DNA from 3 places in the Sulfitobacter sp. PR48 genome. Region 3 is predicted to be linked to each of the others. Evidence: riboswitches for the same ligand, from Rfam matches in the RefSeq annotation. Region 3 holds a riboswitch; each other region holds the start of a gene.
The links. A riboswitch is a leader RNA that binds a small molecule or an ion and turns the genes downstream of it on or off. The one in region 3 is predicted to bind cobalamin.

Region 1: another riboswitch for cobalamin. It lies ahead of PVW51_RS07525 (aromatic ring-hydroxylating oxygenase subunit alpha); the one in region 3 lies ahead of PVW51_RS24325 (TonB-dependent receptor).
Region 2: another riboswitch for cobalamin. It lies ahead of PVW51_RS07510 (ABC transporter substrate-binding protein); the one in region 3 lies ahead of PVW51_RS24325 (TonB-dependent receptor).

Annotation. Positions count from the first base shown of each region.
Region 1 covers NZ_JARAMM010000004.1:243,595-253,928, reverse strand. The annotation lists gene PVW51_RS07555 (homocysteine S-methyltransferase family protein) at 1-995, shown strand, start outside; gene metH (methionine synthase) at 992-3,706, shown strand; gene nrdF (class 1b ribonucleoside-diphosphate reductase subunit beta) at 3,873-4,850, opposite strand; gene nrdE (class 1b ribonucleoside-diphosphate reductase subunit alpha) at 4,859-6,940, opposite strand; gene nrdI (class Ib ribonucleoside-diphosphate reductase assembly flavoprotein NrdI) at 7,009-7,425, opposite strand; gene nrdH (glutaredoxin-like protein NrdH) at 7,436-7,657, opposite strand; cobalamin riboswitch at 7,754-7,945, opposite strand; cobalamin riboswitch at 8,075-8,273, shown strand; gene PVW51_RS07525 (aromatic ring-hydroxylating oxygenase subunit alpha) at 8,396-9,622, shown strand; gene PVW51_RS07520 (hybrid-cluster NAD(P)-dependent oxidoreductase) at 9,627-10,334, shown strand, end outside.
Region 2 covers NZ_JARAMM010000004.1:233,003-243,336, reverse strand. The annotation lists gene PVW51_RS07520 (hybrid-cluster NAD(P)-dependent oxidoreductase) at 1-108, shown strand, start outside; cobalamin riboswitch at 129-327, shown strand; gene PVW51_RS07515 (ABC transporter substrate-binding protein) at 499-1,506, shown strand; cobalamin riboswitch at 1,604-1,798, shown strand; gene PVW51_RS07510 (ABC transporter substrate-binding protein) at 1,970-2,980, shown strand; gene PVW51_RS07505 (FecCD family ABC transporter permease) at 2,977-4,017, shown strand; gene PVW51_RS07500 (ABC transporter ATP-binding protein) at 4,014-4,781, shown strand; gene PVW51_RS07495 (pseudoazurin) at 4,786-5,211, shown strand; gene PVW51_RS07490 (class I SAM-dependent methyltransferase) at 5,208-5,984, shown strand; gene PVW51_RS07485 (sensor histidine kinase) at 6,138-7,538, opposite strand; gene PVW51_RS07480 (response regulator transcription factor) at 7,535-8,209, opposite strand; gene PVW51_RS07475 (tricarboxylate transporter) at 8,346-9,452, shown strand; gene PVW51_RS07470 (tripartite tricarboxylate transporter permease) at 9,519-10,334, shown strand, end outside.
Region 3 covers NZ_JARAMM010000013.1:48,822-59,155, forward strand. The annotation lists gene acnA (aconitate hydratase AcnA) at 1-2,086, shown strand, start outside; gene PVW51_RS17135 (SDR family NAD(P)-dependent oxidoreductase) at 2,288-2,974, shown strand; gene PVW51_RS17140 (DsbE family thiol:disulfide interchange protein) at 3,044-3,577, opposite strand; gene ccmD (heme exporter protein CcmD) at 3,570-3,725, opposite strand; gene PVW51_RS17150 (heme ABC transporter permease) at 3,725-4,459, opposite strand; gene ccmB (heme exporter protein CcmB) at 4,543-5,199, opposite strand; gene ccmA (heme ABC exporter ATP-binding protein CcmA) at 5,196-5,813, opposite strand; gene PVW51_RS17165 (Mth938-like domain-containing protein) at 5,903-6,256, opposite strand; cobalamin riboswitch at 6,422-6,628, shown strand; partial or broken gene PVW51_RS24325 (TonB-dependent receptor) at 6,754-7,349, shown strand; gene PVW51_RS17175 (ABC transporter ATP-binding protein) at 7,529-8,125, shown strand; gene PVW51_RS17180 (DUF6925 family protein) at 8,122-8,955, shown strand; gene secF (protein translocase subunit SecF) at 9,082-10,050, opposite strand; gene secD (protein translocase subunit SecD) at 10,052-10,334, opposite strand, start outside.

The sequences.
Region 1 (10,334 bases), on a different contig from region 3:
GCGAGCGCATCCTGATCCTCGACGGTGCCATGGGCACGCAGATCCAAACCCTTGGCCTGAGTGAAGAGGACTACGCCGGGCATGGGTCCGGCCATGCCTGCCGCCACCATTCCGAGCATCCGCAGAAGGGCAACAACGACCTTTTGACCCTGACGCAGCCGCAGGCGGTGGAGGATATCCATTTCGCCTTTGCGATGGCCGGTGCGGATATTGTCGAGACCAACACGTTCTCCGCCACCACCATCGCGCAGGCCGATTACGGGATGGAAAGCGCCGTGCACGACCTGAACGCCGAAGGGGCGCGCATCGCCCGTGCTGCGATGAACCGGGCGACGGCCATCGACGGCAGGCCGCGCTTCGTGGCGGGGGCGGTCGGACCGACAAACCGAACCGCATCACTCAGCCCGGATGTGAACGATCCGGGATACCGTGCTGTCACCTTCGACGACTTGCGCCTGGCCTACGGCCAGCAGGTGCGCGGGCTGATCGCGGGCGGGGCCGATCTGATCCTGATCGAGACGATCTTTGACACGCTGAACGCCAAGGCTGCGATTTTCGCCTGCTTCGAGGCCTTTGAAGAACAGGGCAGCAGGCTGCCGCTGATGCTCTCGGGGACGATCACCGATGCCTCCGGGCGCACGCTGTCGGGGCAGACGCCCACCGCCTTCTGGCATTCGGTCAGCCATGCGCGGCCTTTCACCGTGGGTCTGAACTGTGCGCTTGGGGCCAGCGCGATGCGCCCGCATATCGCGGAGCTTGCGGGGGTGGCGGATACGCTGATCTGTGCCTATCCCAATGCCGGGTTGCCCAATGCCTTCGGGCAATACGACGAAGGGCCCGGGGATACTGCGCGCCAGGTGGCCGAATTCGCTGCCGAAGGGTTGGTGAACGTGGTCGGCGGCTGCTGTGGCACCACGCCCGACCATATCGCCGCCATTGCCGAGGCGGTGGCACCCCATGCCCCCCGCCAGTTGCAAGGCAAGGTGGCAGCATGAGCCGCCATCTGCGCCTGTCCGGGCTGGAGCCCTTTGTTCTGACCCCCGATATTCCCTTTGTGAATGTGGGCGAACGCACCAATGTCACCGGCTCTGCGCGGTTCCGCAAGCTGATCACCAACCGTGATTACAGTGCGGCACTGGACGTGGCGCGGGATCAGGTCGAAAACGGTGCCCAGATCATCGACGTCAACATGGACGAGGGGCTGATCGATTCAAAGGCCGCGATGGTCGAATTCCTGAACCTTGTCGCCGCCGAGCCGGACATCGCCCGGGTGCCGGTCATGATCGACAGTTCGAAATGGGAGGTGATCGAGGCAGGCCTGCAATGTGTTCAGGGCAAGTCCGTGGTCAATTCGATCAGCATGAAAGAGGGCGAAGACGCCTTTCGCCACCATGCGCGCCTGTGCCTTGCCTATGGTGCCGCGGTGGTGGTCATGGCCTTTGACGAGGACGGCCAGGCCGACACCTGCGCGCGCAAGATCCAGATTTGCGAACGCGCCTACCGCATCCTGGTGGATGAGGTCGGCTTTCCCCCCGAAGACATCATCTTTGACCCCAATGTGTTCGCCGTGGCGACTGGCATCGAGGAACACAACAATTACGGCGTCGATTTCATCGAGGCGACGCGCTGGATCCGCAGCAACCTGCCCCATGCCCATGTCTCGGGCGGGGTGTCGAACCTGTCGTTCTCCTTCCGCGGCAATGACACGGTGCGCGAGGCGATGCATGCGGTGTTCCTGTATCACGCCATTCAGGCGGGCATGGACATGGGGATCGTCAACGCGGGGCAGCTGGCGGTTTATGACCAGATTGATCCCGACTTGCGCGCGGCCTGCGAAGATGTGGTGCTCAACCGTCGCGACGATGCAACCGAACGGATGCTGGACATCGCCGACCGCTTTCGCGGCGGTGCGCGCACGGAAAAGCTGCGCGATCTGGCATGGCGCGAATGGAGTGTCGAAAAGCGGATGGAACATGCGCTGGTCAACGGCATCACCGAGTTCATCGAAGCCGATACCGAGGAAGCGCGCCAGTCCGCCGAACGCCCCCTGCATGTGATCGAAGGGCCGCTGATGGCCGGCATGAACGTGGTCGGAGACCTGTTTGGCGCGGGCAAGATGTTCCTGCCGCAGGTGGTCAAATCGGCCCGGGTGATGAAACAGGCCGTGGCGGTCCTGCTGCCTTATATGGAAGAGGAAAAGCGGCTGAACGGCGGTGTCGGCCGCGAGACCGCGGGCAAGGTGCTGATGGCCACGGTCAAGGGCGACGTGCATGACATCGGCAAGAACATCGTCGGCGTCGTGCTGGCCTGCAACAACTATGAAATCATCGACCTTGGGGTGATGGTGCCGCCGCAGAAGATCCTGCAGATCGCCCGTGACGAGAATGTCGATGTGATCGGCCTGTCCGGCCTGATCACCCCCAGCCTTGACGAAATGTCTCACCTGGCCGCCGAGCTGGAGCGCGAGGGCTTTGACATTCCGCTGCTGATCGGGGGCGCCACGACCTCAAAGGTACATACCGCCGTCAAGATCGCGCCGCGCTACACCCGGGGTCAGGCGGTCCATGTGCTGGATGCCAGCCGCGCGGTGGGGGTGGTTGGCGAGTTGCTGAGCAAGGACCGCAAGGCCGCCTATATCGACAGGATCAGATCCGAATACATCGAAGTGACCGAGCGCCATGAACGCGCCGAACGCGCCAAGAAACGTGTGCCGCTGGCCGAGGCGCGTGCCAATGCGATGCGGATCGACTGGAGCGGTTATACCGTGCCCGCCCCCAGCTTCACCGGTGCCAGGACCATCGAGGATTGGGATCTGGCCGAGATTGCCGAATATATCGACTGGACGCCGTTCTTTCGCACATGGGAGCTGAAGGGCGTCTATCCGAAAATCCTTGAGGATGAAAAACAGGGCGAAGCCGCGCGGGCACTGTTTGCCGACGCCAGGCAAATGCTGAAACGGATCATTGATGAAAAATGGTTCGGGCCGCGGGCGGTTGTCGGGTTCTGGCCCGCCAATGCACGGGGCGACGACATCCAGCTGTTCACCGACAGCTCGCGCAGCGGTGATCTGGCCAGATTGCACACGCTGCGCCAGCAACATGCCAAACGCGCCGGCCGCCCCAATGTGGCACTGGCCGATTTTGTCGCCCCCGATGGGACCGACGACTGGGTCGGCGGGTTTGTCGTGACCGCAGGTGCGCAGGAGGCCGAGATCGCCAAGCGGTTCGACAAGGAAAACGACAATTATTCCGCGATCCTTGTCAAAGCACTGGCCGACCGCTTTGCCGAGGCCATGGCCGAGATGCTGCACCAGCGCGTGCGCCGCAGCTACTGGGCCTATGCCGCCGATGAAACCTTTGCGCCTGACGAACTGGTCGGCGAGCCCTATCAGGGCATCCGCCCCGCCCCCGGCTATCCCGCCCAGCCCGACCACACAGAGAAGCGGACCCTGTTCAGCCTGCTGGACGCCGAAGCCGCCACAGGTGTCACGCTGACGGAAAGCATGGCGATGTGGCCGGGATCATCGGTGTCCGGCCTCTATATCGCGCATCCCGATAGCTATTATTTCGGCGTGTCCAAGATCGAACGGGATCAGGTGCAGGATTATGCCAGCCGCAAGAACATGCCCTTTGACGAGGTTGAACGCTGGCTTGCGCCGATCCTGAACTATGTGCCTGCCCCACGGGCCGTCATCGCGGCGGAATAGCCGCCGCCGTCAGCTGTGAGGCAAGACCGGCGTTCGAGGCGCATCGCTGAACCGGCTCACCGCGCGCATGCACAGGGGATATTTGTGCCTGGTGCGGCCGGGCGACCTGCGAGCCCTTTCCGCTTTCCCCACGCGCGAATTCGAGACCGCTGTCCGCGCGGCGCGTTCAGAAATCCCAATCGGCGTCTTCTGTCGCCTCGGCCTTGCCGATGACATAGGATGAGCCGGAGCCGGAAAAGAAGTCGTGGTTCTCATCCGCATTGGGGCTGAGGGCCGCCATGATCGCCGGGTTCACCTTGCACAATTCCTCGGGGAACAGCGATTCGAACCCCAGGTTCTGCAGCGCCTTGTTGGCGTTGTAGTGCAGAAAGCTCTTTACATCTTCGGTCAGCCCCAGCGGGTCATAGAGCATCGCGGTATAGCGGGTCTCGATCTCGTAGAGGTCGAACATCAGCGCAAAGGCAAAGTCTTTCAATTCAGCCCGCTCCGCTTCGGTCAGCCGTTCCATGGCGCGCTGGAACTTGTAGCCGATGTAATAGCCATGCACCGCCTCGTCGCGGATGATCAGGCGGATCAGATCGGCGGTGTTGGTCAGCCTGGCGCGGCTGGACCAATGCATTGGCAGGTAAAAGCCGGAATAGAACAGGAAGCTTTCCAGAAACACGCTGGCCACCTTCTTGCGCAGCGGGTTCGATGTGGCGTCATATTCATCTAGGATCAGCCGCGATTTCTGCTGCAGCTGCGCATTCTCTTCCGACCAGCGGAATGCCTCGTCCACCTCGGCGGTGGAACATAAGGTCGAGAAGATGGAGGAATAGGACCGCGCATGGACCGCCTCCATGAAGGCGATATTGGTCAGAACCGCCTCTTCATGCGGCGTGACCGCATCGGCCATCAGCGCAGGTGCGCCGACGGTGTTCTGGATCGTGTCCAGCAGTGTCAGGCCGGTGAACACCCGGATCGTCAGGCGCTGTTCTTCCTCCGACAATTGCGACCAGCTTTGGATGTCGTTCGACAGCGGCATCTTTTCCGGCAGCCAGAAGTTCACCGTCAGACGGTTCCAGATCTCCAGGTCCTTGTCGTCCTGCAAACGGTTCCAGTTGATCGCGCGCGGCACGGGGCGGGAATGGGTCAGATCTTTCATTTCGGTCCTCACAACGAGCAGGAGACGCAGCCCTGCACCTCGGTTCCTTCCAGCGCCAGTTGGCGAAGGCGGATGTAATAGATTGTCTTGATGCCTTTCTTCCAGGCGTAGATCTGGGCGCGGTTGATGTCGCGGGTGCTGGCGGTGTCCTTGAAGAACAGCGTCAGCGACAGGCCCTGATCCACATGCTGCGTGGCGGCGGCATAGGTGTCGATGATCGCCTCCGGCCCGATTTCATAGGCATCCCGGTAGTACTCAAGATTGTCATTGGTCATATAGGGCGCCGGGTAATAGACGCGGCCCAGCTTGCCCTCCTTGCGGATCTCGATCTTCGAGGTGATCGGGTGGATCGACGAGGTCGAATTGTTGATATAGCTGATCGACCCGGTCGGCGGCACCGCTTGAAGGTTGCGGTTGAACAACCCGTCCTTCATGACCTCCTCTTTCAGCGCGTTCCAGTCCTGACGGCTGGGCACTTCGATGCCGAACTGATCGAACAGGGCCTTGATGCGCGCGGTTTCGGGCAGCCAGTCCCGTTCGACATAGGTATCGAAAAAACTGCCATCGGCGTATTTCGACGTTTCGAAACCGGCAAAGCTGCGGCCGCGTTCGCGCGCCAATGCGTTAGATGCGCGCAGACAGTGGAACAGCACCGTGGCAAAATAGATGTTGGTGAAATCCACACCCTCGGCGCTGCCGTAGTGGATATGCTCGCGCGCAAGGAAACCGTGCAGGTTCATCTGCCCGAGCCCGATGGCATGTCCTTCGTCGTTGCCCCGGCGCACGGAAGGCACCGAGTCGATGGCCGACAGTTCCGACACCGCGTTCAACGCCCGGATCGCCGCCTGCACCGTGCCCCCCAGATCGCCACCATCCATTGCCTTGGCGATGTTGAGCGACCCGAGGTTGCAGGAGATATCGGTGCCCAGATGCTTGTAGCTCAGATCGTCGTTGAATTCGGAGGCCTCGCTGACCTGGAGAATCTCGGAACACAGGTTCGACATGACGATGCGCCCCTTGACCGGGTTGGCGCGGTTCACCGTGTCCTCGAACATGATATAGGGATAGCCCGATTCAAACTGGATCTCGGCCAGCGTCTGGAAGAACGCCCGCGCGTTGATCTTTTTCTTTCGGATCCTGGGGTTATCCACCATCTCGTGGTATTTCTCGGTCACCGAGATTTCCGAGAAAGGCACCTTGTAGACCCGTTCCACATCATGCGGCGAGAACAGGTACATATCCTCGTTCTTCTTGGCCAGGGTAAAGGTGATGTCGGGGATGACCACGCCCAGCGACAGGGTCTTGATCCGGATCTTTTCATCCGCATTCTCGCGCTTGGTATCGAGGAAACGCAGGATATCGGGGTGGTGCGCGTTCAGATAGACGGCTCCGGCGCCCTGACGCGCGCCCAGCTGGTTGGCATAGGAAAAGCTGTCTTCCAGCAGTTTCATCACCGGGATCACCCCGGACGACTGGTTCTCGATCCCTTTGATCGGCGCACCATGTTCGCGCAGGTTGGTCAGCAGCAGGGCCACGCCGCCGCCGCGCTTGGACAATTGCAGGGCCGAATTGATGCCCCGCCCGATGCTTTCCATGTTGTCTTCCAGACGCAGCAGGAAACAGGAAATCAGCTCGCCCCTTTGCGCCTTGCCCGCGTTCAGGAAGGTCGGCGTTGCGGGCTGGAACCGGCCTGCGATGATCTCGTTCATCAGGCGCATCGCGTCGTCTTCACTGCCGCGCGCCAGCGTCAGGGCGACCATCACCACGCGGTCTTCGAAGCGTTCGAGATAGCGTTTCCCGTCCAGTGTTTTCAGCGTGTAGCTGGTGTAGTATTTGAACGCGCCCAGGAAGGTCGGAAAACGGAACTTCAGGGCAAAGGCTGCCGCCCAGATCCGGTGCAGGAAACCGCGGTCATATTGCTTCAGCACGGCCTCTTCGTAAAAGCCTTCGCTGACCAGATAGTCCAGCTTTTCATCCAGCGAATGAAAGAACACCGTGTTCTGGTTCACATGCTGCAGGAAGTACTGCCGCGCCGCCATGCGGTCGGCGTCGAAACGGATATGCCCCTGATCGTCATAGAGGTTCAGCATCGCGTTCAGCGCGTGGTAGTCGAGCCCCTGCCATTCGGCAGGCACCGCTGCGGCCGGGGCGCTGTCGGTCAGTTCGCGGTCAAGAGTTGCGTTTTCCAAAATCTGTCCAATCCATCCAGGACACGGGCGACATCACCGTCGGTCCCCGCGAGTTCAAAGCGATACAGCACCGGCACGGCGCATTTTCTGGCGATCACATCGCCCGCCAGCGCATAGGTCGCGCCGAAGTTCCGGTTGCCCGAGGCGATGACCCCGCGCAACAGCGCACGGTTGCGCGCAATGTTGAGAAAGCGGATCACCGGTTTGGGAACCGCGCCACGCCCCTGCCCGTCCGCAAAGGTTGGTGTGACCAGCACAAAGGGCGCGTCGGGAGCGGGCAGCGGCGCTTCGGGGTCCGGCGGAATACGCGCCGCCGCCAGACCGGTCCGGCCCACGAAACGATGCGTGTTCTGCGACCGGGACGAGAAATAGACCAGCCCGCCCATTGCCGCGCCCTCAGATCATCGCGCTGATCTTGTCGGGGCGGAATCCGGCCCAGTGATCATCGCCTGCCACCACGACGGGGGCCTGCCGATAGCCCAGACCCTGCACCAGTGCCATTGCCGCGGCATCCTCGGTCAGGTCGATCAGCTGAAAATCAATGCCGCGCATCTCAAGCGCGCGGGTGGTTGCGGTGCATTGCACGCAGGCCGGTTTGGAATAGACTGTAATGGTCATTTGCCCTGTCCTCACTATGGTGTTGGCACGAAAGGAAGGGCACGGGATCGGGCGCCAGTGGCACCGGAACACGCGCCCCGGCCCTCCGCCGCGGTCGTCATCTATGGTGCTCCGGCAGGTCTCCTGACTCGCAGCTCGGGTGTCGCGGCCCCCTTCCCGGTGCGGCATGCACCAGTGGTAACGGGACGTGACTCGCTGCTTACAGTTGCGGGGGCAGTGCCGGATTTTCACCAGCTTCCCTTTTCACCGGCAAGACGAGTCGCCGGCACCAAAGCAACTGCATATTGGGTGAACTTGAGGCAAACTGTCAATATATAGATGTCGGCCTTTTTACCTTCCCCTTCCGGGAAAATGCGTTGCTGTCTTTTCCAAGAGTGTTTTGGTCGCAAATAAATCTTCATAAAACATGCGTCCGGCCTATCATCACAGGACAAGGTGCGGGCTTCGGTCCGAGAATTGGGAAGCCGGCGAAAATCCGGCACTGCCCCCGCAACGGTAAGATCGTAATGCGGCGCATCAACGGCCACTGGGCAGGAGGAGCCCGGGAAGGCGTTGCGCCTCGGGCCCTCACGGGCTGCGATCAAGTCCGGAAACCAGCCTTGGTGAAGTTGTTCAACCGCGGGTGGCGGTCTTGGCACTGAATTGGCGCGCGGCACCTCCCAGAGGCTGCGGCCCATCGGTGTCTTGTGCTGTCATCTGCCCAAATCGATCCGCGGGGCGCGGCAGGAGACCAGAAAGATGACCCACCCACTCAGCGACCTGCTGGCACGGCGCCGCGCCGGCCATGCGCTGGAACAACCCTTCTACACCGATCCCGACGTCTTTCGCGCGGATATGGAAACGATTTTCTACCGCGACTGGCTGTTCGCCGTCCCTGCCTGCGAACTGACCAAAGCGGGCAGCTATGTCACCCATCAGGTCGGCAGCTACGGCGTGGTCATCGTGCGCGGTTCCGATGGCGTGATCCGCGCCTTTCACAATTCCTGCCGCCATCGCGGTTCGGTCATCTGCAACAAGGCAAAGGGCGTGTCGCCCAACCTGGTCTGCCCCTATCACCAATGGACATACAGTCTGGACGGAAAGCTGTTGTGGGCCCGCGAAATGGGGCCTGATTTCGATCCGTCACAGCATGGGTTGAAACCGGTCCATTGCCGGGATCTGCAGGGGCTGATCTATATCTGCCTTGCCGATGAAGCGCCCGATTTCGAGGCCTTCGCCGCCCTCGCGCAGCCCTATCTTGCGGTGCATGACCTGAGCGACGCCAAGGTCGCGCATGAGACAAGCATCATCGAAGACGGCAACTGGAAGCTGGTCTGGGAAAACAACCGCGAATGTTACCATTGCGGGGGCAACCATCCGGGCCTGTGCCGGTCCTTTACCGATGATCCGACCGTCACCGGCATCGAGGAAGGGGAGACACCGCCGCATCTTCAGGCCCATTTCGACCGGCTGGAAGATCAGGGCTATCCCTCGCAATTCCGCATGGCCGAGGACATGCAATACCGCCTTGCGCGGATGCCGCTTCTGCCGGGTGCCAAGAGCTTTACGATGGACCTGAAACCGGCGGTGACAAAGTTTCTCGGGCGGGTCCGGGACGACACCGCCGGCACTTTGCTGAAATACCATTACCCCACCACCTGGAACCATTTCCTGCCGGATCATTCCATCGTCTTTCGCGTCACACCGCTGACGGCGACGACAACGCAAGTCACGACCAAATGGCTGGTCCACAAGGATGCCGTGGAAGGTGTGGATTACGATCTCCAGCGCCTGACCGAGGTCTGGATCGCCACCAATGACGAGGACCGCCGGGTGGTGGAAGACAACCAGCGCGGCATCAATTCACCCGCCTATGAGCCCGGTCCCTATTCGCCCATCCACGAGACCGGCGTGATCGGTTTTGTCGACTGGTATTGCAACACGATGTCGCGGCGGCTGACCCCGACCCAGATGGCGGCGGAGTAACACGATGAAAGATATCGCCCATCCGTCCAATATCTTCTGGCAGGACGATGAACCGCTGGAATGCGTGTCGGTCATCCCCGAACTGGCCAATACCGCCACATTCACCTTTCGCGCGCCCTCGGGGGCGCTGTTCGACTTCAAGCCGGGTCAGTTCCTGACGCTGGAACTGCCGGTGCCCGGTGGCACCGTGCACCGGACCTATACGATTTCCTCCTCGCCCTCGCGGCCGCGGTCGATCTCGATCACCGTCAAGGCGCAGGCCGACAGCATCGGCACACGCTGGATGCTGGATCACCTGGAACCCGGCATGCGGCTGAAGGTGACGGGACCGGCGGGCTGGTTCACCCATACCGATTTCCCGTCAGACAAATACCTGTTCATCTCGGCCGGGTCCGGCATCACGCCGATGATGTCGATGACCACCTGGATGTTCGATCTGGGCACCGAGCCTGACATCGTCTTTGTGAACTGCGCGCGCCGCCCGTCCGAGATCATCTTTCGCCAGCGGCTGGAGCACATGGCCAGCCGGGTGCCGGGCATCGACCTGCACTGGATCGTCAAGGCGGCCGACCGGTTTGCGCCCTGGACCGGCTATCGCGGCCAGATCAACCAGCTGATGCTGGGCCTCATGGCCCCCGATTATCTGGAGCGCGAAGTCTTTTGCTGTGGGCCCGAGCCCTTCATGCAGACCGTGCGCGAGGCGCTTCAGGGT
Region 2 (10,334 bases), on a different contig from region 3:
GATGTTCACATGGTCCATAACGGCGGCATCTCGGAAGATGATATCGCGGAGGGTTATATCCTGGCCTGCTGTTCGCACCCGATCGGCAAGGTCACTGTCGAGGTGTGATTGTATTCACCAGAACGAGAGGTTAACCAGTTTCTGTCGGTTTCCGAAAGGAATCAAAAGGGAATCCGCCACCGCGCAAGCGGTGAACCGGAACTGCCCCCGCAACTGTAGACGGCGAGTGCCAAGCCATAAATGCCACTGTGGTCCAAGGACCATGGGAAGGCAGCCAAGCACAGCGACCCGTCAGTCAGGAGACCTGCCGACATGCAACAGCAACGCGGTCCGGGCGGGGTGTCCGGGGAGGTGCCATATGACGTTTTCCTCAACGGGGCCTTTCGGGGTTTCCGGTAACTGCAACAATGCTCCTGCCCTCACGGCCGGCGCCGTGTTGCTGTCCGAGGTCGGCAATCCCTTCCTGTCTCCGGTCGCTTCATCAACCGGAGATCACATATGTCCCTCAAATCCCTGAGCGGCGCCGCCCTGACGGCAATGGTGCTGGCGCTGCCGGCATTGGCCAAAACCGACTATCCGCTGACCATCGACAATTGCGGCATAGAACTGGTGTTCCCGAAGGCCCCCGAGACTGTGGTTTCGCTTGGCCAGCGGGGCACCGAGATCCTGTATCAGCTGGGGCTGGCCGACCGGGTCAGGGCGACCTCGGTCTGGCGCAGTCCGGTGCTGCCGCAGTTCGCGCAAGTGGATGCCGGGATCGAAAGGCTGGACAACAACAACCCCTCCTTCGAGGCGGTGATCGAACGCCGCCCCGACCTGGTGACGACTGACCTGCAATATTACATCGGGATAAAGGGGTCCGTCGGCACGCGCCAGCAATTCGCGGACCTCGGCATTCCGGCCTACAACCTGCCGTCGGATTGTGCCGACCGGCCGCAGATGGAAACCTCGGACGGCCCGCGCCCGGTGCCCTTCGAGATGGACCTCGTTTATCGTGACATTGCCGAGCTGGCCGAGATTTTTGACGTTCAGGACCGGGGCGCGGCGCTGATCGCGGATCTGCGCAAGCGTGAAGCAGCGGCAAAGGCAAAGGTCGGCGCGGTCTCCGGAGATGTCAGCGTCGTCTTCTGGTTCTCGTCGGCAACCACGGAGGCCGACCCCTATGTCGCCGGGCAGAACGGCGCACCGGGCTACATGGCGCGGCAACTCGGGATGACCAACATCATCTACAGTTTCGAGGACTGGCCGACCGTGAGCTGGGAGACCATCGCCCGGAAAAACCCGACGATCATCGCCATCGCCGACATGAGCCGCCGCCGCTATCCGATGGATTCGACCGAGGCCAAGATGGCGTTCCTGACCGGCGATCCGGTGGCCAGCCTGATGGAGGCGGTCAGCGAGGGCCGGGTGCTGCCGATGGACGCGATGACGCTGAACCCTTCGACCCGGATCATCGACGGGCTTGAGGCACTGGCCGAAGCGATGGAGGCGCAGGGCCTGAAATGACCTGTGCCGCCGCCCCTGCCGCGCAGCTGCGACCCGTCGCGCTCCGGGCTGTGGTTGAGCGGCCCGAGATCGGCGATTGCGGCTGCGGAAATTGCTGGCTAGAACAACGCCTGTCGGTTTCCGCAAGGAATCAAAAGGGAATCCGCCACCGGTCCGCCGGTGAACCGGAACTGCCCCCGCAACTGTAGGCGATGAGCGTGCAGCGATCATGCCACTGTGGCCCCGTGCCATGGGAAGGCCGCTGCCGTGACGACCCGCCAGTCAGGAGACCTGCCGACAGCAAACGTAACGCGGCCCGGGCGGGGAGTCCGGGGAGGTGTCGAATGAACTTTGTCCAGCGGTGCATCCATGCACCCTCCATCGCCAACCTGCAGATGTCAGCCGCCCCGGTTGCCGTGCAGGCCAGCCATGGGTTCGCCATACCCTCTTTGTCTCCGGGCCCATCACACTCCGGAGACATAGGATGTATCACAAGACACTAAGGGCGGCCCTGCTGGGCGCGGTCTGTTTCGCGCCGGTGGCGCAGGCCCAGACGGCCTATCCCCTGACGATCGAGAATTGCGGCGTCGACGTCACCTTTGACGCGTCCCCTGAAACGGCGGTGACTGTCGGTCAGGCCGGAACCGAACTGATGTATGCGCTGGGGCTTGGCGACAGGGTTGCCGGCACCTCGGTGTGGTTCACCGAAGTGTTGCCGGAGTTCACCGAATTGAACGCTGGCATTGAACGTCTGGCCGACAATGACCCCAGCTTTGAATCCGTGGTCGAGAAGCGCCCCGATGTGGTTGTCGTGCAATATGAATGGCACATCGGCCCGCAGGGCATCGTCGCCACCCGCGACCAGTTTGCCGACCTTGGCATCCCGACCTTCGTACTGCCCGCCGATTGCTGGGCCAAGGACAACAGCACCGGATCGGACGGCACCCGTCTGGCCATGTTCGAAATGGACAGCATCTATGCCGGTGTCACCCAGTTGGCACAGATCTTTGACGTGTCCGAAAAAGGCGCGGCTCTGGTCGCGGATCTGAAAGCCCGCGAAGCGGCGGCCATCGAAAAGGCGGCGGCGCTGGATCTTGACGATGCTTCGGCCGTGTTCTGGTTCTCCTCCGCCGAGATGGACATCGACCCCTATGTCGCGGGCCGCAAGGGACCTCCGGGTTACATGATGGAGAAGCTCGGGCTGCGCAATGTCGTGGAAAGCGACGAGGAATGGCCGGTTGTCAGCTGGGAAAGCATCGCCCGCGCCAACCCTTCGGTCATCGTCGTCGCCGAAATGGACCGGCGCCGTTTCGAGGCGGATGATGTGGAGAAGAAGCTGGAATTCCTGCGCAGCGATCCGGTGACCAGCCAGATGGACGCGGTCAGGAATGACCGCATCGTGATCCTGAACGCGCATTCGATGGACCCCTCGATCCGCAATGTCACAGCGCTTGAGACATTGGCCGAGGCCCTGCCGGAGTTTGATCTTCAATGAGTGATCTGGCTGCCCCCCGCGTTTTGCGGCGCACATATGGGCTGCGGGTCGCGCAGGGGGCGGCCATAATGATGCTGGCCGTTCTGGGCGGTGTCGTCATTGGTGAGACGCCGCTGCCGCTTGCGACGGTGGCGGCGGTCTTTGCCAATAACATCTGGGACGCCGGGCTGATCGTCGATCCTATCGACGCCGGCATTATCTGGAGCTACCGGCTGCCGCGCACCCTGCTGGCTGCCGCCTGTGGAGCGGGCCTTGCCCTGTCGGGTGTCGTTCTGCAGGCTTTGGTGCGCAATGCGCTGGCCGATCCCTATTTGTTGGGCGTGTCCGCAGGGGCCGGAGCCGGTGCGGTTGCGGTCACCATTCTGGGCGTTGGCGGTGGTCTGCTGGGGATCTCGGGCGGGGCCTTTGTCGGGGCGACGCTGGCCTTTGCCGTGGTGGCAATGCTGGCGCGCGCGGCGGGTGGCGGTTCTGCGCAGCTGGTGCTTGCGGGCATCGCCGGTTCGCAGCTTTTCAACGCGCTGACATCCTTTCTGATCGCCAAATCGGCAAATGCCGAACAGGCGCGCGGGATCATGTTCTGGCTGCTGGGCAATCTGTCGGGGGTGCGCTGGCCCGATGTGGTGCTGGCGGCCCCCGTCACCGCGGTCGGCTTTCTGATCTGCCTGTGGTTTGCGCGGGCAATGGATGCGTTTTCCTTCGGCGTGTCCTCGGCGGCCTCGCTTGGCATCGCGGTGCGTCGGGTGCAGATCATGCTGATCGGTGCCGTGACCCTGATGACCGCCACCATGGTCAGCCTGGTCGGCTCCATCGGGTTCGTGGGCCTTGTGATCCCCCATGCCATGCGTTTCGTCGTCGGGCCACGGCATGCGCGGCTTGTGCCTGCCTCCGCCCTGGCGGGGGCGGTCTTTCTGATCCTGGCGGATATCGCATCGCGCATGCTGATCCCCGGTCAGGTTGTCCCGATTGGTGTGGTCACGGCGCTGGTTGGCGCGCCGGGCTTTGCGCTGATCCTTGTGCGCAACAGGAGATGGTCATGAGGCTTGAGGCAAGATCCCTTGGCTGGGCGGCAGGGTCGCGGCCCATTGTCGAGGACGTCTCGCTTGAGGTTGCGCCGGGTGAGACGCTTGGCCTGATCGGCCCGAACGGTTCCGGCAAATCCACGCTGCTGCGCCTTTTGGCGGGGCTGCTGACGCGCCGCACCGGCACCGTGCTGCTGGACGGCGCGCCCCTGACCACGCTCAGCAGGCGCGACATCGCCCATAAGATTGCGGTTGTGGAACAGATCGCCGAAACCTCCGAGGCACTTTTGGTGCGCGATGTGGTCGAGCTGGGACGCACGCCCTGGCTGTCGGCGCTGGCCCCTTTCGGTGCGCAGGACCGGGCCATCGTGACCGATGCGCTGGAGGCCGTGGGCATGGCCCAGATGGCAGGGCACCGCTGGGCCACGCTGTCGGGCGGTGAACGCCAGCGGGTCCAGATCGCACGGGCACTGGCGCAGCGGCCGCGCATCCTGATCCTGGATGAGCCGACCAACCATCTGGATATCCACCACCAGCTGTCGCTGCTGCGGCTGGTGGCCAATCTGCCGGTGACGGTGGTCATGGCGCTGCATGATCTCAACCAGGCGATGGGCTGTGACCGCCTGGCGGTGATGGAGGGCGGGCGGATGGTCGCCTGCGGGCCGCCCGATGAGGTGCTGAGCACCGCGCGGCTGGCCTCGATCTTTCGCGTTCAGGCCACCCGGCTCCGCGACCCCGCCGACAATGCAACTGTCTTTCGCTTTCTATGTCACGAGGTGTGAACCGATGAAGCATATTGCGCTGCTGACGATCCTGTCCGCCCTGCCCCCCTTGGTGGCCCTTGCCGAAACGCATGAGGTGCAGATGTACACACGCAACGGTCAGGGGGCGATGATCTATGAACCGGAATTTCTGAAAATCGCCCCCGGCGACGCGGTGCGTTTCATCCCAGTGCAATCGGGGCATAATGCCGCGATCATCGACGGGATGCTGCCGCTGGGTGCCGTGCCGTTCAAAAGCCAGATCAACGAAGAGTTCACCGTGACATTGACAGTGCCGGGCAGCTACGGAATCAAATGCTCGCCGCATTTCGCGATGGGAATGGTCATGTTGATTCAGGTCGGAGACATTCCCCAAGCCGATTTTCCAGCCGATCTTCCGCGCCGCGCCAAAGATCGTTTCACCGCCATCCTTGCCCGGGAAACCGAATGACCCTGAACCACGATCTGACCGAGGAAATCCGCGCCCATTGGTCCCGGCGCGCTGCAACCTTTGATATGTCCTTCGGGCACCGCATCGAGCCGGGCGCGGAAGCGGCGGCCTGGGCAGCCCCGATGCGCGAACATCTGGGACCGGCCCCCAGGCGTGTGCTTGAGCTGGCCTGTGGCACGGGCGAGGTCACCAGGCTGATCCATGATCAGGGCCATGACGTCACCGCGCTTGATTTTTCCGAAGCCATGCTGGCCCGGGCGCGTGAAAAACACGCAGGCAAGCCGCGTTTGCGGTTCCTTCATGCCGATGCCACACGCACGCTGGAGCCTGACAACAGTTATGACGCCGTGCTTTGCCGCCATCTGGTCTGGACATTGGTCGAGCCGGAGGCCGCCTTTGCCGATTGGTATCGCGTTCTGCGCCCCGGCGGACGGCTGCTGATCTATGACGGTGACTGGGCGAACCTGCCGCTTGCCGGGCGGGTGGCCGCCCGGGTTCTGGCGCTGTGGAACAGGATTTCGCCCGAGCCGCATATTGACGGGGCGGTGGGCGAACAGCATCGCGCGATCATGCGGCGTCTGCCCTTTGCTGGGGGGCTGAGGGCCGAACAGCTGGTGCCGATGCTGGAGGCGGCCGGGTTCTCGCCAATCCGGCAACTCTCCCATGCGCCGATTGCGCGGGCGCAGCGGCAGACCACCGGGTTGCGCAACAACCTGCGGACCCGGCTTTACGACCGGTTCATCCTGCTGGCCGAAAAACCGCCGATCGCCTGATTTATCCCAGCGGTCAAAATCATCGGGGCGCTCTGACGCAACCGGGTAAAGCGCGCGGCCTTGAACATGAAGCGCCAATACCCTGCCGCGCTTCGCGCTCTCGGGACATCGGCGATACGGCGAGTATCAGGTTAAAGGCGGGACGCTGTATCGTCAGTCGCTTCTGCGGCGGCTGTCGTGCGGCAGGTCCCCTTCGTCCAAAGGAAGCGCGAGCAGCACAGCCGTCCCCTCCGATATGTCGAGCAGCCTGAGCGACCCGCCGTGGTTTTCCATCACCCGCGCCGCGATGGGCAGGCCCAGCCCGCTGCCCGGGCCGCCATTGGCCTGACCGAAACGGCTGACCGCTTCGACGAATTTTTCGCGCGGGATGCCGACGCCGTTGTCCTTCACCTCGATCACGGCCATCTCGCCCTCTCTGGCCAGGTTGACCGCGATGGCTGACATGCCGGGGCCGCCATGCACCACGGCATTCATCAACAGGTTCAAAAAGGCCTCCTGCAGCATGAATTCGTCGCCCTTAATCACGACCGCCCTGTCGGGAAGCGCGAGGGTCAGTTCCACTTGCCTCGGCGCGATCTGGGCCTTGAAGCGCTCGGTGATCTGGCTCAGCAGGTCGCGCAGGTCGATCCGGGTGCCGGAGCGGTCAACATCTGTGCCGCTCGCCCGCTCAAAGGATAAAAGCTGGTTTGTCAGGCTGCTCGCCTCACGGGCGGCATCGACCAGTTCGGCGCTGCGCGCGATGGCGGATTCGCGGCTCGGGGCGTTCTGCACCGCCTCGGCCAGGGCGAGCACACCGGCGACAGGGTTTCGCAACTGATGGGCGGCGTTGGAGATGAATTCATCCTTCGAGCTGATCCGGCGAGAGACGCGGTCCAGCAGGGTGTTCAGCGTTTCGACAAGTTTGCGGGCCTCTATCGGCACCGGACGGCGGATCGGCTCCAGGTCGGTGGGGGTCCTGCGGGCAATGGCCATTTCCAGATCCAGCAGCGGGCGCAGGCCAAGGGCGACGCCGAACCAGACGACAAGGGCCACCGAGGCCACGAGCAGGCCGATGACAGCGAATGATCGCGTCACGACTTCATGCACGAAGTTGTTGCGCACATCGGCATTCTGCCAGACCGTGATGTTGAAAACCCCGCTGACACCGCTGATCGTCGTGCCATCCTGAAACCGCAGGACCCGCACCTCCTCGCCCCGGTAGCGGGCGTCGTAATAATAGGGTTCGGCCCGATTCTGGGGGGCCGACGGGGGTTGCACCGGCGGGGTTGCGTAGCCGGTGACAAAGACGCCGTCGGGCGCATAGACGTGGTAGAAAATCTCGCCCCCCGAGGTATCGCTGAGGATGGCGCGGGTCGGCGGGCTCAGCGCGTCGCCATCCGAAACCGCGATATCGCGCGAAATTGCGAGGGCCGCAGAGAGAAGACCCCGGTCAAAGATGCCTTCGGCCCTGAGTGTCGTTGTCCTGTATTGCCAGATCCCGGTGATCAGGGCGATCAGCAGCAAAGGGGTCAGGATGATCAGGATCAGCCGGGAGCGGAGCGAATGCGGCCTCATTCCGCCTGCCCGGTCAGGAGTTGATAGCCCAGACCGCGCTGGGTCTTGATCTGGATGCCATGGGGGCTGAGCCTGCGGCGCAGGCGCGAGACATAGACCTCGACCACCGTATCGGCCACATCGGTGCCGACACCATAGGCATGGTCCAGCAGGGTGCTTTTGGTCACCAGCCTGCCATTGGCGGCATAGAGGCATTCGAACATGGACATCTCACGGCGTGGCAGGTCGATCTCGGTTTCACCGTCGAACAACTGCCGACCGGCGACATCATATTGCAGGGCGCCCACGGCCTCGCGCTGTTGCTGGGGAATGGCGCGCCTGCGCAGCAGGGCGCGCACGCGGGCTTCCAGTTCCGCCATGTCGAAGGGTTTGATCAGATAATCATCGGCACCGGCATCAAGCCCGAGCACGCGGTCCTCGGTCTCTGCCCTTGCGGTCAGCAGGATCACCGGCCGGGTATCGCCCCGCTGGCGCATCTGGCGCAGCAGCGTCAGCCCGTCCACCCCCGGCAGGTTGATGTCGAGGATGACCAGATCGGCCCCGTCGGCCTGCAGGTAGGTTTCCGCTTCGGCGCCATCGGCCAGATGATCCACGGCATGGCCTGCGTCTTGCAGACGGTATCCGATGCCCTTGGCCAGGCTTCCATTGTCCTCGATCAGCGTAATCCGCACGGCACTTATTTTCCCGCATGCAAGTTTCATGAAAGGTTCGCAGTTCACTCAGCGTAGATCAACAGGGGGCGGACACCCCCTCGTGATTCTAATTTGGTCCCTCCAATACCAGGGACTACATTCAAGGGAGGAAGATATGTCCACTTTCAAAACCACGCGTCGCGTGGCCGTTGGTCTCGTCGCCGCTGCCGCTGCAACATTCTCGGTCAAGGCACATGCCGAAGGCCAAACCATGGATATGGCGGGCAAGACCGTCGAATGGATCATCCCGTTCTCGGAAACCGGCGGCTCGGCCAAATGGGCCAACTTCTATGCCCCGCTTCTGTCCGAGGCGCTGCCGGGTCAGCCCACGGTGGTCGTGAAGTTCATGCCGGGTGCCGGTTCGACCAAGGGTGCGAATTATTTCCAGTCGCAGACCTTTGAGGACGGCACCACCATCTTCGGCTCCAGCGGCTCCACACAATTCCCGTTCCTGCTGGGTGATCCGCGCGTCAAGTTCGACTATGCCGACTGGAACGTTGTCCTGGCCTCGGGGACCGGCGGTGTCGCTTATCTGCCGCCCGACCTGGCGGCGAAGATGGACGGCATGGACGCCAGCGCCCTCAAGGAAGTCGATTTCATCTATGGCAACCAGGGTGCCACGCGCCTTGACCTCGTGCCGACACTGGCCTGGGAAATGCTGGGCCTGAATGTCGAAAGCGTCATGGGCATCAAGGGCCGTGGTGATGGCCGCCTGATGTTTGAACGGGGCGAAGCCAACATCGACTATCAGACATCCTCCTCCTACCTGTCGGGCGTGACGCCGCTGGTCGAGGCGGGCACAGCCGTGCCGATGATGACCTGGGGCGCGCTGGATGACGATGGCAACATCGTGCGCGATCCGACCTTCCCCGACATCCCGACCTTCAAGGAAGTCTGCGAAGCCACCGAGGGCTGCGAAACCTCCGGCGAGAGCTGGGATGCCTGGAAAGCGTTCTTCATCGCCGGTTTCCCGGCGCAGAAGATGGTCTTCCTGCCCAATGGCGCCTCCGAAGCGGCGATTGCGACCTATACAGCCGCCTTCGAGGCCATCAAGGCGCGTCCCGATTTCGCCGCGATTTCGGAAAAGCGTCTGGGCAAATACCCCCAGATGACCGGCGTGCCTGCGCAAAAGGCGCTTGCCAGCGCCACCAAGGTCACACCCGAGGCCAAGGCCTTCATCCAGAACTGGCTGCAGGAAAAATACGGCGTGTCGCTGAACTGAGACCCGCTTTGCGAGCGCCCCGCCGACAGGCGGGGCGTTTGACCAAGCGGATCGGGAGGATTTGTCATGGAAGTCATCATGGAGGCGCTGCCGGCGCTGGGCAGTGCGTGGGGGCTGATCTTGCAGCCCGTCGTACTGGGTTACCTCACACTTGGTGTTCTGATGGGCCTTTGCATCGGGGTGTTTCCCGGTCTGGGCGGCATCGCGGGGCTGTCGCTGCTCTTGCCGTTCATGTTCGGGATGGACCCGATTCTGGGGCTTGCGCTCATGGTGGGGATGGTGGCCGTGGTGCCGACATCGGATACTTTCGCCTCTGTTCTGATGGGCATTCCGGGATCGTCTGCCAGCCAGGCAACGGTGCTGGACGGCTTTCCCATGGCCAAGAAGGGACAGGCCGCGCGCGCGCTGTCCGCCGCCTTTGCCTCATCGCTGTTCGGCGGTCTGGTCGGCGCGAGCTTCCTGACGATCTTCATCCTGATCGCCCGGCCCATCGTGCTGGAGTTCCGCACGCCTGAATTGCTGATGATCACCATCTTCGGCCTGTCAATGGTCGGCATTCTTGCAGGGCGCGTCGCCATCAAGGGCATCGTCGCCGCCGGTCTGGGCATGCTGATCGGCACCATTGGCGAGGGTGCCTCTTCGGGCGATCTGCGCATGTCGTCCTATGATTTCCCCTATCTGGCGGACGGGCTGAAACTGGTCATCGTCGGCCTTGGCATCTTTGCCATTCCCGAGATCATCTCGCTTCTCCGGCAGGACCGCGCCATTGCACGCGAACCGCAGCTTGGCGGCGGCTGGCTGGAGGGTGTCAGGGACTGGTGGGCCAACATCTGGCTGTCGGTCCGCTGTTCCATCATCGGCGTGATCGTGGGTGTCATCCCC
Region 3 (10,334 bases):
CGGGATCGAGGCCGAGGCCGCAATGCTGGGCCAGCCGATCTCCATGCTGATCCCCGAGGTCGTGGGATTCGAGCTGACCGGCAAGATGATGGAAGGCACCACCGGCACCGACCTGGTGCTGAAAGTCGTGGAAATGCTGCGTGAAAAGGGCGTGGTCAGCAAATTCGTGGAATTCTACGGCGACGGGCTCGATACCCTGCCGCTGGCAGACCGCGCGACCATCGCCAACATGGCCCCCGAATACGGTGCCACTTGCGGCTTCTTCCCGATCGACGGCGAGACCCTGCGCTACATGCGCACCACCGGCCGTGACGAGAACCGCATCGCGCTTGTCGAAGCCTATGCCCGCGAGAACGGCATGTGGCGCGACGAAAACTATGCACCGGTCTACACCGACACGCTCACGCTCGACATGGGCACCATCGTGCCCGCAATCTCGGGCCCCAAGCGTCCGCAGGACTATATCGCGCTGACCTCCGCGCACACGGCATTTGGCCAATACGTCAAGGGCCTGCGCGCGGGCAAGGACGCCTCCAAGGCGCAGGAAGTCACCTGGGAAGGTGAAGGTGGCCAGCCCGAGCCCCGCGAGATCCCCGGTGACGAAGGCAGCCACAAGCGCGGCTATGTGCAGACCGAGGATGGCCATTACCAGCTGCATGACGGGTCCATCGTCATTGCCTCCATCACCTCCTGCACCAACACATCGAACCCCTATGTGATGATCGGTGCCGGTCTGGTGGCGCGCAAGGCACGGGCCCTTGGCCTGACTCGCAAGCCCTGGGTCAAGACATCGCTCGCCCCCGGTTCCCAGGTTGTTTCCGCCTATCTTGAGGCGGCCAACCTGCAGGAGGATCTGGATGCCATCGGCTTCAACCTTGTCGGTTACGGCTGCACCACCTGTATCGGCAACTCCGGCCCGCTGGAGCCTGCGATCAGCAAGGCGATCAACGATTATGACCTGATCGGCACCTCGGTCCTCTCGGGCAACCGCAACTTCGAAGGGCGCATCTCGCCCGACGTGCGTGCCAACTACCTCGCTTCTCCGCCGCTTGTGGTGGCCTATGCGCTGGTGGGTGACATGAACGTCGATCTGGCCAATGGCGTGCTGGGTCAGGACAAGGATGGCAATGACGTCTACCTGAAAGACATCTGGCCCACGACACAGGAGATTGCCGAGCTGGTCGAGCAGACCGTGACGCGCGAGAGCTTCCAGTCGAAATATGCCGATGTCTTCAAGGGCGACGAAAAGTGGCAGAGCGTGGAGACCACGGATGCCAAGACCTACAACTGGCCGCCGCAATCCACCTATGTGCAGAACCCGCCCTATTTCCAGGGCATGTCCCCGGAGCCGGGCGTGATCACCAACATCGAGAACGCCAAGGTTCTTGCAATGCTGGGCGACATGATCACCACCGACCACATCAGCCCCGCGGGCTCCTTCAAGGAAAGCACCCCCGCCGGCCAGTATCTGGTCGAGCGTCAGGTGCCGGTGCGGGAGTTCAACTCCTATGGCTCGCGTCGCGGCAACCACGAGGTCATGATGCGCGGCACCTTCGCCAACATCCGCATCAAGAACGAGATGCTGGACGGCGTCGAGGGCGGCTATACCAAGGGCCCCGATGGCAAGCAGACCTCGATCTTTGACGCGGCCATGGCGCATCAGGAAAACGGCACACCGCTGGTGATCTTCGGCGGCGAACAATACGGTGCAGGCTCCTCGCGCGACTGGGCGGCCAAGGGCACGGCCCTGCTGGGCGTCAAGGCGGTGATCGCGGAAAGCTTTGAGCGTATCCACCGCTCCAACCTGGTGGGCATGGGGGTGATCCCCTTCGAGTTCACAGGTGGCGACACCCGCAAATCGCTGGGTCTGACAGGGGATGAAACAGTGTCCATCTCCGGTCTCGACACCATCAAGCCGCTGCAGGAAGTGCCTTGCGAGATCACCATGGGTGACGGCAGCAAGAAAGAGATCATGATCAAGTGCCGGATCGATACGGCGATCGAGATCGAATACATCGAACATGGCGGCGTGCTGCATTACGTGCTGCGCGACCTGGCCAGGGATGACGCCATCGCAGCGGAATAACCCCGCCCGCGAGAGCGACTGAAACCAACCCGCCGCGCCTGTCGCGGCGGGTTTTTTCGTGATCCGGTTGCACTTGGCCGTGACGCGCGCCATGTTGAGGAAACAAGGGAGCCGGATCCCCGCGGGCAACTTTCTGTAAACAACCAGTTAATTCGTCGGGTCCGGATGTTGCGGCGGGGCAGATCAGAAGGCACCAGGAAAATGACGGAAGTTGTTCTTGTGACCGGCGCGGCGCGGGGGATCGGGGGCGCCATCGCATCGGATCTGGCAGGCGACCACCGGGTGGCGGCCACCTATCATGCGACACCGCCCGATGCCTTGCTGGGCGCGCATCCGGCGGTCCATGCGATCAGGGCCGATCTGGCCGACCCTGCGGCGGCGGATCGGATCATCGCGGAGGTCATGAAGGCCTTCGGGCGGCTGGACGTGATCGTCAACAATGCCGGTGCGATCGAGATGGACGATGGCAAGCCGGCGCTGAACCATCTGGTCAATGTGGCGGCCCCCATGGCCCTACTGAACGCCGCCCTGCCGCATCTGTCGCGGGGAGCGCGGGTGATCAACATCTCATCGGTAAACGCGCAGTTCCCCGCAGGCGGGGCTGCCTCCTATTCCGCCAGCAAGGCCGCGCTGAACAGCTGGACCCGCGCCATGGCCAAGGAACTGGGCCCGCGCGGCATTCGCGTGAACGGCGTCGCCCCCGGCGCCATCGAACGGGTGGAAAACCCCCGCCCGCCCGAGCTGATCAAGGCCTTCACCGATCTGACCGCCCTGGGACGTCACGGCGTGCCGGAAGATGTCGCGAAGGTGGTCCGCTTCCTCGCCTCGGATGCGGCAGGGTTCATCACCGGGGAGACCATCACGGTATCGGGCGGCTACCGGCTCTGACAGCCGGGCCCCCGTTTTCTTTTTGGCAAGAAATATTCCCCGCCGGAGGCATTAAGTTCTTTTCCCGCGCTATCGCCCCAGCGCCGCGTTCAGCGCGGGCAGGAAGCGTTGCTCGTAATCCGAGCCGACCAGCGGCCCGGCAAAGCGGAACAGCACGGTGCCGTCACCATCCAGGATGAAGGTTTCCGGCGGCGCGGTCACGCCCCAGTCGATGGCGGTGCGCCCCTGCGGGTCGAAACCAACGCCGACAAAGGGGGTGTCCTCATCCTCAAGGTAGCTGCGCGCGGTGCCTGCCTGATCCTTGAAATTGATCCCGACAATCGGCAGGCCGGCCTTGGCCAGTTCAAGCAGTTTGGGGTGCTCGACCCGGCAGGGCGGGCACCAGCTGGCCCAGAAATTCACCAATGTGACCTCGCCCGATACCAGCATCCGCGCGGTGGCGGGCGGGAATCCTTCCAGCGCCGCTTCGGGAATGCCGGGGGCAGCCTGGCCAACCAGGGTGGAGGGCAGGCCTTCGGGATCGTCGCGGAACATGCCGACAGCGGCCAGCGCGACGAAGGCGGCGAAAATCAGCGGTGGAGCGATCATCAGGGGCTTAACCATGGCGTCCGGCCTCTTTTTCAGCGGCGTCCAGCGTGGCGCGTGCGGCGCGGCCCCGGCGCAGGGTCCAGAGCACCAGCACCGCCAGCAGCAGCAGCGACACCGCATAGGCCGACAGCACTTCGACCGCGTATTTTCCCAGATCGGGCATCATGCCGCCCTGCCCGCCCGCGCCCGCAGCGCGGCGGCGCGGCGCAGCCGGATTTCCGTGCCGGTGCGGTAGAACACCAGCGCGACAAAGAGCAGGCCAAAGCCGATCATGCAGATCACCAGCGGGTAGAAGAACACATCGTCCACACTGCGCCCGCCTGTCGCCACCGGCACCGAGGTGCCCTGGTGCAGACCCTGGTTCCAGAACTGCACGGCATAGCGGCTGAGCACGGCAAAGACCGACCCGACAAGGCACAGGACCGAGGTGAGATCGGCCGCGGTGTCGGGGTCTTCGATGGCTTCCCACAGGGCGATATAGCCGAGGTAGAACAGGAACAGGATCAGAAAGGAGGTAAGCCGGGGATCCCAGGCCCACCAGGTGCCCCACATCGGCTGGCCCCAGATCGCGCCGGTCAGCAGGGCGATCACGGTCATCACCACGCCCACGGGTGCGGCAGCCTTGGCCGCCAGCGCGCTGACATGGTGGCGGCGGATCAGCCAGATCAGCGAGGCGACCAGCATCATGAACCAGGCGTTGATCGCCATCAGGGCGGCGGGGACATGCAGGTAGATGATCTTGACCGTTGCGCCCTGGCGGTAATCCTGGGGCGTGCCGAAGAAGCCCCAGATCAGCCCGGTCGCGACACAGGCCAGCGACAGCACCCAGAGCACGGGTTGTACCCGCGCGCTCAGGGTGAGAAATTTCACCGGGTTTGCGTAACTCCAGATCGACATGGGCTACTCCTACTCTGCCGCGCGGCGGTGCTCAATAGACGACGGCGCGACGGATTGACCGGGGGTATGGGGGGCGGCGCCGCTCATCGCAGCCCCATGCGCAGCACGGCGGCAGAGGCGAAGGGCATCAGGGCGATCACCGCGCAGGTGATCCCGGCCAGCATCAGCAGTGGTGTGGTCACCTCCTGCCCGCCTGCGCCGCGCCGGGCGACCTCGGCCCCGAAGATCAGGGTCGGCACGTAAAGCGGCAGTACCAGCAGCGACAGCAGCAGCCCGCCGCGTTTGATCCCCACGGTAAGCGCCGCGCCGAAACAGCCGATGACCGACAGCGCCGGTGTCCCCAGCGCCAGCGAAACGACAAGCCAGAGGTAGCCTGGCGGTGCGAGGTTCAGCAGCACGCCCAGCACCGGGGCGGCCAGCACCAGCGGCAGGCCCGTGGTCAGCCAATGGGCCAGCGCCTTGACGCTCAGCGCCCCCTCCAGCGGCAGCGGGGCAGTGAGCAGCAGGTCAAGCGTGCCATCCTCGAAATCCAGCGCCAGCAGGCGGTCCAGCGACAAAAGGCAGGCCAGCAGCGCGCCCAGCCAGAGCACGCCGGGGGCGATGAGTTGCAAGAGCGCCGCCTGCGGGCCGACGCTGAAGGGCACCAGCACCGTCACGATCAGGAAGAAGGCAAGCCCCAGGCCAAAGCCGCCCCCGGCCCGGAGCGCGAGCGTCAGGTCGCGGATCAGAAGCGCCCTCACAGAAAGGCCTCGTCGCTGGCGCCGGCGCGGGTGGCAGCACTGGCGCGGAAGGGGGTGATGTCCAGCACCTGCGCCTCGATCCCCAGGTCGATATGGGTGGCGATCAGCGCCGCGCCGCCCTGTGCCAGATGCGCGCGCAGGGCAGCGGCAAAGAGCGCCACCGCCCCGGTGTCGAGCGAAACGGTGGGTTCGTCCAGCACCCAGAGCGGCCGCCCGGTGACCAGAAGCCGCGCCAGTCCCAGACGGCGTTTCTGCCCTGCCGACAGGGTGCCTGCCAGCCGGTCCGCCAGCCCGTGCAGGTCAAAGGCATCCAGCGCCGGGGTGATGTCGGAAGTGCCAAAGGTCCGCGCCCAGAAGGCCAGGTTCTCGGTCACGCTCAGCATCGCTTTCAGCCCGTCGGCATGGGCGGCATAGGCGACACGGTCCTGCGCGCCCTCGATGCGGCCCGAAAGCGGCGGTTGCAGGCCCGCGATGCTGCGCAACAGGGTAGTCTTGCCCGCGCCGTTCGGCCCGCGCAGGATCAGCGCCTGGCCCGGCACCAGCGCAAGGCTGAGACCGGTCAGAACCGGCACACCGCCACGGGCAAGGGTCAGATCATCGACACGTAACATCATGCCCCCTGCGTAACCCATTGGCGGAGCGCGCAAAAGCGGTCATTTGCGGCGCGGCACCCCGGCGGGGCGGGCGCAACGGCCCGGGCATGTCAGACGGGGATCAGCGCGAGGGCAATGCGGCGGCCTTCGCTCAGCAAGATGTTGTAGGTGCGGCAGGCGGCGGGGGATGCCATCGCCTCCACCCCCATACCGGCCTCCTCCAGCGGGCCGGTCAGGGATTCCGGCAGATGGCCGATCTCGGCGCCGGTCCCGACAAAGAGCACGTCAACCTGCCCCTTGAGCGCCAGAAGCGCGGCGTCGTCCTGCAGCCCGGCCCATGTCTGAATGCCACCGGGTCCGGCAATCACCGGGCCATGGATCACCTGCCCGCCGATGCGGAAAAAGCCGGGGCCATAGCCTTCGACGGGTTTCGCATCCGTAAAGACGATCTCGTTCAAGCGCATGTCACATCCCTTTGCAAAGCGGCAGGACGATCATAGCCGATGCGGCCCTGACGTTATAGGCCAGCGCGGTAAAAAGACGCCCCCTGGCGGGGTGCTTTGCCGCGGGCCCCGCCGGGCGGCGCAGAGAATTTTCCCATGCAGGCTTTACCGAAACGATTCGGGCCGCTAACCAAAGGGTACTTCGGTCCGGACGGTTCGCCGTCTGGTTAATAGGGAACGTGGTTCGGCCCTCCGGCCAAATCCACGACTGCCCCCGCAACTGTAGGCGGAGAGCGAAGCCGGCGCATACCACTGTCACAGCATATGTGATGGGAAGGTCCGGCCAAGCAACGACCCGCGAGTCAGGAGACCTGCCGAGGTGTTCACCCTGTTCGGGCGCGAGGGGCGTCGGGACTGCGGAGCTTCCGCTTGTGGTGTTTTCACCGTCTGCGGGGGGCATCCCTCAAAAGACAATTCAACGTCTGGCGGCCCGTCGGGGCCGCAACCGAGGGTATCTCATGCCTCTTGCATCCGCTCTGGCTTCCGCAGCCGTCGTTCCATTCTTCACCACTGCTGCACTGGCTCAGGATCATTTCGATCTGGGCGAAATCATTGTCTCGGGCGGGCTGACGCCGATCGAGGCCGAGGCACTGGGCCGCGCGGCGCGCGTTGTCACGGCACAACAGATCGAGGAGCGCGGCATCGCCACGGTGCAGGACGCCCTGCGCGCCTTGCCGGGCGTGTCGGTCAACGGGTACGGCAGCAGTTTTACCAGGTCCGCCTGCGCGGCGGCGAGGCAAACCATACGCTGATCCTGATCGACGGGATCGAAGCCTCGGGCGGCGATGGCGAATATATTCTCAGCGGTCTGGAAACCGCCAATATCGAGCGCATCGAGGTGCTGCGCGGGCCGCAATCGGTCTATTACGGTTCCAACGCCTCGGCGGGGGTTATCAATATCATTACCCGCAAAGGCGGGATCGGTGACACCTATTCGGCCACGCTGGAGCTGGGCAATGGGACAACGGCAACCGCATTTCTTTCGCGCCGGATGCGCCGGGTTATGTGGTGGATGATCCGACCCAGTTCGGCACCCGCGACGAACGGACGCTAGGTCGTGTTGACATTCATTGTCACCCACCCGTTTCAGTCCAAAATTGCTCAGTTCCAGGCAAGAGAGCGCAGGAATAGCCAGCTATTTCAAGCTCTCTTAACGCAGAAATGGGCAATTTTGGCGAAACCCCTGCGGGGCGCGGCGGATTTTGCCTCTGCCATCCCGGATGTTCGCTTCCAATGATCACATTGCTGCGCTCACATCAGGGCGCCAGCGGCAAAATCCGCCTCGCGCGGGTGGGCGACAATGAATGTCAACACGACCTAGGGGTCTACGGCGAATATGCGATGCTGGAGGGGCGGCTGACCCATCGGCTGGCCTATGAGAACACCAGATACGAATCGACCTTCAACGGCGGCGCGCCGAAGCTTACCCGGACCCAAGCGCTGAAATACCGGCTGAGTTTCGGCCTGGACGGGCGCAGCGTGGCAGAGGCCGGCCATCTGCTGAACCTGCTGCTTGAGACCGAGAAGGACAGCAGTTCCTCCAATCCGCATTACGGACGCGAATCGACCTCCCTCGCGCTGGAATACCGCGGCAGCTTTGCCGATCTGGCGGCGGAGGGGCGCGCGGTGATCGTGTCACTGCATGACCTGGGGTTGGCGGCGCGGCACTGCACCCGCCTGATCGTCGTCGACAAGGGCGGCATTGCCGCGGACGGCCCACCGCAGGCGGTGCTGACCCCAGCGCTTGTCCGTGACACCTTTGGCGTCAGCGCTTTTCTGGAAGAAACGGCATCGGGGCTTGTCTTTCAGCCGCTGGACATACTGGAATGAGCGGCGTCACCCTTGTGCGGCCCTGGCTGAGCCTTGAGCTTGAGCGCGAGATGCAGGTGCTCAGCTGGGCCATCAACCAGCCCGGTTTCGTGACGGCGCGACGCATCGTCTGGCGCGAGGTGCGCAATGCGGACCTGCCGAAAGAACGCGATGTCGCAGCCTGGCTGGCGCAGGAGCTTGAGGCGCAGAAGATGCAGGATGCCGTGGCCTTCCTGACCTCGCGCGATGTCTCCCGTTTCACCGACCAGAGCGCAAAGGCGGGCCGGTCGCTGATGGATCCGGACAATCCGGCCATGGCTGCCATCCTCAGGGCGCATCCGCACCGCGTTGCCCTGACCCGGCTGGGCCGGGTCGAGGTGTTTCAGATGATCGGCGGGCCGGATACCGGCGGCACCTCCCCCGAGGGGCCACATACGCATGTCTTGCCAAAACTTCTGCGCGCGGGGCGCACCCATTCCGCCAATGCGCCGATCCCCGAAGGCTGGGTGCCCTGTGCGGGCTATCACCCCGAGAGCCCGGTTTCCGGACGGCTGGGAGAGGACAAGGCGTTCAACCGCGCCGCCTTTTACAGGTTTCAGGAAATGTTGCAGGCATGGGGTTCGCAGGAATACCTTTCCGCGAAATCACTCTGCTGGGCAGCGCTTGAACGGGAGCGGGAGCCGGGCAGCATCACCGAGCCTGCGACCCGGATCGGGCGCGCCGGGCTGCGCAACGGGTTGCGGCAATGGCGGTGTCTGCAGGGCGATTGCGCGCTGCTGGATCGCTGGAGCGCTGCATTTGATGCCAGCACCCTGCCCGCGGAAACCGATGATGAAAATCCGGGGCACTGAAAAGCTAGCCGTACTGGCGGTATCACACTTCGCTGAAACCCGCAGGCCCGTTTCTGATGGTGCAGCGCAAAAGCTGATCCGCGCCGCACCTGGGACCGAACCTGCGGTCGATCCGGCGCGGGTGTCTCAGGCGTCAATATTGGCGTATTGGTTGCCTGCATTCGCATCCGGTTTGGACCAGTCGCGCTTGACGCCGAGATAGAGCAGGATCGCCGAGGCCACGAAGATCGAGGAATAGGTGCCCACGATCACGCCCCAGATCATCGCAAAGACGAAACCCCGGATCACATCACCGCCAAGTGCAAAGAGCGCGATCAGCGCCAGCAGGGTGGTGAAGGAGGTCATCAATGTCCGGCTCATGGTTTCATTGATGGACAGGTTCAGGATCTCTTTCAGGGGGCGTTTCTTGTACTTGCGCAGGTTCTCCCGCACCCGGTCAAAGACAACGACGGTATCGTTCAGCGAATAGCCCACGATGGTCAGAAGTGCTGCGATGATCGCCAGATCGAACCGGATTTCAAGCTCGGAGAAGATGCCGATTGTCAGCACCACGTCATGGACAAGGGCCAGCACGGCCCCTGCGGCAAACTGCCATTCAAAGCGCAGCCAGATGTAGATCAGCACCGCCCCGATCGCCAGCGCCACGGCAATCACCGCCGTCTGGATCAGTTCGCCCGATACCTTGGGGCCCACGGATTCGACCGAAGTGAACTTGATGTCGGGCCGCGCGGTTTTCAGCGCCTGTTCCACCGCTTCGATGGTTTCGACGGTGACCGCCTGCTGTTCGTCCTGCGCCTGGATGCGAATCATCGCCACGTTCTGATCGTCGCGGAAACTGGGGTCGAACACCTCGGTGATGGTGATGTCGCCCAGCCCCAGCTTGTCAATCGCATCGCGGTATTCCGCAACAACCACGGGGCGCGGGCTTTCGGTGCGGATCGTGGTGCCGCCGCGAAAGTCGATGCCATAGTTCAGGCCCTGGATCAGGAAGGAGGCAAAGGCGATGACCATCATCAGGCCCGAAATGCCCAGCCAGAGCTTCCAGCGTGCGAAGAAGTCGAAACTCGTGTCGTCCTTGATCATTCGCAAACGCATGTCAGACCTCAATTGTTTTGGGACGCGCCCGTTCAAACCAGATCACCACCAGCAGACGGGTGACAAAGATCGCGGTAAAGACGGACGTGATGATGCCGAAGCCGAGCGTGATGGCAAAGCCGCGCACCGGGCCGGAGCCCATGGCGAACAGGATCACGGCGGTGATCAGCGTGGTGATATTGGCGTCCACGATGGCGCTGAGCGCCTTTTCATAGCCCAGTGCAATGGCGCGTGCCGGGCCCTTGGCGGTTTTCAGCTCTTCGCGGATACGTTCGAAGATCAGC